Linked DNA regions of Dyadobacter pollutisoli. Each later gene encodes a partner of the first gene's protein in a complex. Links are inferred from orthologs where the notes say so. Each region holds a gene or a part of one and is shown on either strand. Other genes may lie near its edges.

Region 1 (3,276 bases):
GATAATTATAAACTGCATACGATATGTGAGAGCGGGAGCTGCCCGAATATGGGTGAATGCTGGGGTGCGGGTACTGCTACATTTATGATCCTTGGCAATGTTTGCACCAGAAGCTGCAGTTTCTGCGCAGTAGCTACCGGCCGGCCAAATGAATATGACGCGGATGAACCGAGACGCGTGGCTGAGGCGATCAAACTGATGCAGGTGAAACACGCCGTGATTACTTCCGTTAACCGTGATGAATTGAAAGACAGAGGCGCTGAAATATGGTACCAGACTGTACGCCAGGTAAAGGAAAACACTCCCGAGACTACGATTGAAACGCTTATTCCCGATGTGAAAAACAACTGGGATGCGCTGATCCATATGATTGAAGCAGGCCAGGAAGTGGTTTCGCATAACATGGAAACCGTGGAACGTTTATACCGTGCGGTACGTCCTCAGGCAAAATATACCAGAAGCCTTGAACAGATCAAACGGACCAAAGAATTCGGCCAGCGTACCAAATCCGGGATTATGCTGGGACTTGGCGAAACCATTGACGAAGTTCACAAGGCAATGGACGATCTGGTAGAGAATGGTCTTGATATCCTTACATTGGGACAATACCTGCAACCTACCAAAATGCACCATGAGGTGATCGAATGGATCACGCCGGAGATGTTTGAAAACTACAAAGAAGAAGGGCTGAAAAGAGGATTGAAATATGTAGAATCAGGCCCGCTGGTGCGTTCCAGCTATCATGCCGAACGTCACGTGAATGTGCCGATTTAAACATTGATTTTGAAAAGCATAAATTAAAAACCCTGCTTACTTTCTTTAAGCAGGGTTTTTAATTTATAACAAATCGCAGTTCCATTCAAAACCAATAGACTAAGCCTGCTTTTTCCGTCATTTTAATTTGGTTAATGTCTTAAAAAAATTCAATTTTGTTTTTTAATCCATACACTAAGAGCGCAGTTCCGGACGGAATTAACCATTAATATTTTTTTATTTATGCCATACTTATTCACCTCGGAGTCCGTATCTGAAGGACATCCTGACAAGGTAGCCGATCAAATATCAGATGCTTTAATTGACAATTTTTTAGCGTGGGATACCAATAGTAAAGTAGCCTGCGAAACATTGGTAACTACCGGACAGGTGGTTTTGGCCGGAGAAGTAAAGACCAATACTTATCTTGACGTCCAGAAAATCACACGTGAAGTCATTAGAAAAATTGGTTACACGAAGAGTGAATACATGTTTGAAGCCAATTCCTGCGGAATTTTATCGGCCATTCATGATCAGAGCGAAGACATTAATCAGGGCGTAGACAGAGCCGTAGCTACTGAGAGTTTCGAGGAAAAAGCGAACGCACAGGGAGCAGGTGACCAGGGAATGATGTTCGGGTACGCCACCCGCGAAACTGAAAACTACATGCCGCTTGCTTTGGATCTTGCCCACAAGATTCTTCAGGAAATGTCTTTTATCCGCAATAACGAGTCAGCGCTGATCCCTTACCTTCGTCCTGATGCGAAATCGCAGGTAACGATCGAATACAGCGACGAAAACGTTCCATTGCGCATTGATACCATTGTAGTTTCTACGCAGCACGATGACTTCGATTCAGAGGCTTCCATGCTTGCCAAAATAAAAACCGATGTGATCAACATTGTGATCCCTCGCGTTAAAGCAAAACTTACCCCTGCATTGCAGCAGCTTTTCTCCGGCGACATTACTTTCCACATTAACCCTACCGGGAAGTTTGTAATCGGCGGACCTCACGGTGATACCGGGCTTACTGGCCGTAAGATCATCGTCGATACCTATGGCGGAAAAGGTGCCCACGGCGGTGGCGCATTCTCTGGTAAAGATCCTTCCAAAGTTGACCGTTCCGCGGCATATGCAACCCGCCACATTGCGAAAAACATGGTAGCATCAGGCTTGTGCGACGAAGTACTCGTTCAGGTTTCCTACGCGATCGGTGTGGCTGAGCCTTGTGGTTTGTATGTCAATACTTATGGTACATCCAAAGTAGCTGGCAACGATGGCGAAATCGCTTCGAAGATCGGAGAGATTTTTGACCTGCGCCCGTATGCTATCGAGCAGCGCCTGAAATTGCGTAATCCTATTTACTCTGAAACTGCCGCTTACGGTCACATGGGCCGCAAAAATGAGTTCGTCAAGAAATCATTCAAAGGAGCAAACGGAGAAGAAAAAGAAGTTGAGGTTGAATTGTTTACATGGGAAAAACTTGATTTCGTTGATGCAATCAAATCAAAATTCTCTCTGTAAATTTTCTCAGATATGACAAATAAGGCCGGCCAGTTACCGGCCTTATTTTTTTATTTTGCCACGACATTAATTTTATTCGGAAAGTTGCCATTTTTGCAGAATAATAATTTGAATGCCCAACTAATGTTTACCTTTCACTAATAAATTCGGGATATTACCGTTCCTAAGGGGCTGAGTAAAACTTCTATAACGATCCCGCGCATCCCCTCTTCCATATGAAATATCAGAAAATCAAATTTAACAATCTCGAAAAAAGCACCTTTTTCCCAACACTGCGACAGCGGGTCGATCAGCATTTCTCCACGAACAATCTCTGCAAGTCGGGTGGGAAGAAGATCATTTACAAGGCTTTCTTCATGTTGAGTTTGTACCTGATCCCTTATCTGTTGATCCTGTCGGGATACTTTTCAGCCTATGCGATGTTTGCGATGACGATCGTCATGGGATTTGGTGTGGCAGGAGTGGGAATGTCGGTTATGCACGACGCCATTCACGGCTCGCTGGCGACGTCCAACATTCTGAATAAATTTTTCGGGGCCTCTATTTACCTGCTGGGTGGCAATGCTTACAACTGGGAGGTACAGCATAACAGGTTGCACCACACATACACCAACATTCACGAAGTAGATGAAGACATTACAGGCAAATTTCTGCTGCGTTTATCGTTTCAGGAAAAACAAAAGAGCATTCACCGTTTCCAGCATATTTACGCATTCTTTCTATACAGCCTGATGACATTGTCATTTTTATGGAAGGATTTTAAGGAGATCTCCCTGTTTAACGAAATGTCAAAATCGGGGATGACCAAGCCGTTCCCTAAAAAAGAACTCATTAGGTTGATCATTACCAAACTGGCCTATGTGGTCTTTATCTGCGTTATCCCGCTCTATTTCACGTCACTGAGCTTTGGACAATGGCTTATTGGCTTTTTTGCCATGCATTGCACAGCTGGAATGATTCTGAGTACTGTATTTCAAATGGCGCATGTGGTGGAAGGCG
Region 2 (3,391 bases), 2.3 Mb from region 1 along the record:
AGAATGTAGTTCAAATCTTCGAGATAGGGATCATCCTGGTGTGTTTCCTCGTATTCCAGCCTCCATTGCTGAAAATTGATCCCTGTCAGGTTTTTGGGAAATGATGTTTTTATCTGGCTTTTATTGGCCTGAATGTCAACGCAAGAGTTGAAGTGGTATTTCAATTCGGGCAAATATGGATGCAGCCGGTTTTGTGTGAACTCGCTGCCAATGTGCTGCAGATAAGCCATTAGCACATATTTTTTATACTCTAAATCAAAAATTCCTTCGGTTAACCAATTCTTCTGGAGGTTTGTCATAGGATTTTAACTTTGGTGCCGATAAAATTTAAGCATTTTCAAAACCGGAAACAATTATTTGATTTTCCTGACACGACAAAAGCATTATAATTATATAACGACAGGTTTAGGTACAAATTTGGCATACTTCCCGGAAAAAATGTCAGAGCCGATACGCTGGCATAGATTGTGCTTACCGGTTTGCAGTCAAATTAATTACTGACAATCATAAAAAAACAAACGTTTAATATTTATGTCAACTTTAGCAGAAATACAAGTGAACGTACAACCTCTGGCTGATCGTGTTCTTGTAGAACCAGCCCCAGCCGAAGAAAAAACAGCATTTGGTATCATTATCCCTGATACTGCAAAGGAAAAGCCTCAGCGTGGAACCGTGGTAGCCGTTGGCCCGGGTAAAAAAGATGAGCCGCTTACAGTAAAAGTAGGTGATACCGTATTGTACGGTAAGTATTCAGGTACTGAATTAGCATACGAAGGAAAAGACATCCTGATTATGCGTGAATCAGACATTTACGCCATTATTGGTTAATTGTCTGCCATTTAAATTCATAGTTTCTCTTAAAGTTATTTCAAATAATTAATTGTTATGTCTAAGAAAATATTTTTTGACACAGAAGCCCGCGACAAGATAAAGCGTGGTGTTGACACATTGGCTGACGCCGTTAAAGTTACATTGGGACCTCGTGGCCGTAACGTTGTAATCGACAAAAAATTCGGTTCACCAAGCATCACTAAGGATGGTGTTACTGTTGCAAAAGAAATCGATTTGAAAGATCCTATCGAAAACATGGGTGCTCAGTTGGTGAAAGAAGTAGCTTCTAAAACTGCTGATTCAGCTGGTGATGGTACTACTACTGCAACTGTTTTGGCCCAGGCGATCTACTCAATCGGTGTTAAGAACGTTGCTGCCGGTGCAAATCCAATGGATTTGAAACGCGGTATTGACAAAGCTGTTTCAGTGATCGTTAAAGATCTTGAATCACAAAAGAAAAACATTTCTACTTCCAAAGAAATCGCTCAGGTTGCTACTATTTCAGCTAACCATGACGAAGAAATCGGCAATATGATCGCCGAAGCAATGGAAAAAGTAGGAAAAGAAGGTGTTATCACTGTTGAAGAAGCTCGTGGTACTGAAACAGAAGTTAAAACTGTGGAAGGTATGCAGTTTGACCGTGGATACCTTTCTCCATATTTCGTTACCAATACAGAGAAAATGGAAGCTGATTTGGAGCGTCCATATATCCTGATCTCTGAGAAGAAAGTTTCTTCCATGAAAGAATTGCTTCCGGTTCTTGAAGCAGTTGCACAAACAGGCCGTCCTTTGCTTATTTTGGCAGAAGATGTTGACGGAGAAGCGTTGGCTACATTGGTAGTGAACAAAATCCGCGGCGCCTTGAAAGTTGCTGCTGTTAAAGCTCCTGGTTTTGGTGACCGTCGTAAAGCAATGCTTGAAGACATCGCAATCATCACTGGTGGTACAGTAATTTCAGAAGAGCGCGGTTTCAAATTGGAAAACGCAACTTTGGAATACCTTGGGACTTGCGAAAAAGCGATTATCGACAAAGACAATACAACTTTGGTTAACGGATCAGGTAATTCTGAAGACATTCAGGGCCGTGTTAACCAAATCAAAGCACAGATCGAGAATACAACTTCTGACTACGACCGTGAAAAACTTCAGGAACGTCTGGCTAAATTGTCAGGTGGTGTAGCTATCCTTTATATCGGTGCTGCAACTGAGGTTGAAATGAAAGAGAAAAAAGACCGCGTTGACGACGCATTGCATGCAACTCGTGCTGCTGTTGAAGAAGGTATCGTTGCTGGTGGTGGTGTAGCTTATATCCGTGCAACTGCTGCTCTGGAAGGCTTTACTGGAAACAACGAAGACGAAACAACCGGTATCAACATTATCCGTGTAGCTTTGGAGGCTCCTTTGAGAACAATCGTTTCTAACTCAGGCCAGGAGCCATCAGTAGTTGTTGCGAAAGTGAAAGAAGGAACAGGATCATACGGTTACAATGCAAAAGACAATGTTTACACAGACCTTTTGGAAGCTGGTATCATTGACCCTAAGAAAGTTTCACGTTTGGCTTTGGAAAACGCAGCATCTATCGCAGGTCTGTTGTTGACAACTGAATGTGTAATTGCTGACGAACCAGAAGAAGCTCCTGCAGGCGGTGGCCACAGCCACGGCGGCGGAATGGGCGGAATGATGTAATTTTTTAGTTAAGAGTTTAGAGTCGAAAGTTTAGAGTCTAATGTCTTAATTTTTGACTCTGAAATCTTAAACTCAAAACTCATAAAATAGCCGACCGGAAAATCCAGTCGGCTATTTGCTTTACTCAACGTTATGAAAAACTTCCTCATTTAGACGTTAGCATCGAAACGTGGTCACACATTTGAGTAAAAATATTTTTATGGGAGCATCATTCCGTCCTGCATGACCAGTCGCCGGTCTGCCATTTCTGCCAATTCTTCGTTGTGGGTCACAATCACGAAAGTTTGTCCGAAATCGTCGCGCAGCTTGAAAAACAACTGGTGTAGATCCAGAGCATTATGTGAGTCGAGGTTACCGCTGGGTTCGTCGGCAAGCACGATCGACGGCTTGTTCAGCAGCGCCCTTGCCACTGCTACCCTTTGTTGCTCACCGCCTGACAGTTGCGAAGGCAAGTGGTCCATTCTACCCGAAAGACCAAGCATTTCCAGCAGTTCTTTCCCTCTGGATATAATCTCCTTTTCATTACCTAACCCATTGATATAGCCTGGCATACAGGTATTTTCCAGCGCCGTAAATTCGGCAAGCAGATTGTGAAATTGGAAGATAAAACCGATCTTTTCGTTTCGGAATTTGGCAAGATCTTTATCTTTTTGAGTAAATACATTCACTCCTTCTATGAGCACCTGCCCTTCATCAGGCCTGTCCAATGTGCCCAGAATGTGCAAAAAAGTACTTTTTCCCGCTCCCGAAGGACCAACTATCGCGACTACCTCACCCTTTTTTACTTCCAGATCAATTCCCTTCAAAACCTGTAAAGAACCGTATGTCCGCCTGATCCCGCTCGCCTGAAGTAAATTCATATTTAGAAGAAAGA

The links. The genes of interacting proteins can lie anywhere in the genome.
Region 2: the proteins of metK (region 1) and groL are in contact, whole or in part, in a cryo-EM structure (PDB 8P4O), measured with the Escherichia coli proteins. The link is inferred for Dyadobacter pollutisoli from one-to-one orthologs.

Annotation. Positions count from the first base shown.
Region 1 is NZ_CP112998.1:5,319,647-5,322,922, forward strand. What follows is about bases 306-3,136. They hold metK (methionine adenosyltransferase), read left to right. Parts: upstream 306-996; coding sequence 997-2,277; downstream 2,278-3,136. Other genes in these bases: lipA (lipoyl synthase), read left to right, coding at 306-774; ON006_RS21660 (fatty acid desaturase family protein), read left to right, coding at 2,493-3,136. Outside these bases: more of lipA, read left to right, coding at 1-305; more of ON006_RS21660, read left to right, coding at 3,137-3,276. UniProt on the Escherichia coli protein: Catalyzes the formation of S-adenosylmethionine (AdoMet) from methionine and ATP.
Region 2 is NZ_CP112998.1:7,647,286-7,650,676, reverse strand. Bases 256-3,201 are described here. They hold groL (chaperonin GroEL), read left to right. Parts: upstream 256-885; coding sequence 886-2,517; downstream 2,518-3,201. Other genes in these bases: ON006_RS31870 (ABC transporter ATP-binding protein), read right to left, coding at 2,715-3,201; ON006_RS31880 (co-chaperone GroES), read left to right, coding at 532-828. Outside these bases: ON006_RS31885 (hypothetical protein), read right to left, coding at 1-230; more of ON006_RS31870, read right to left, coding at 3,202-3,377.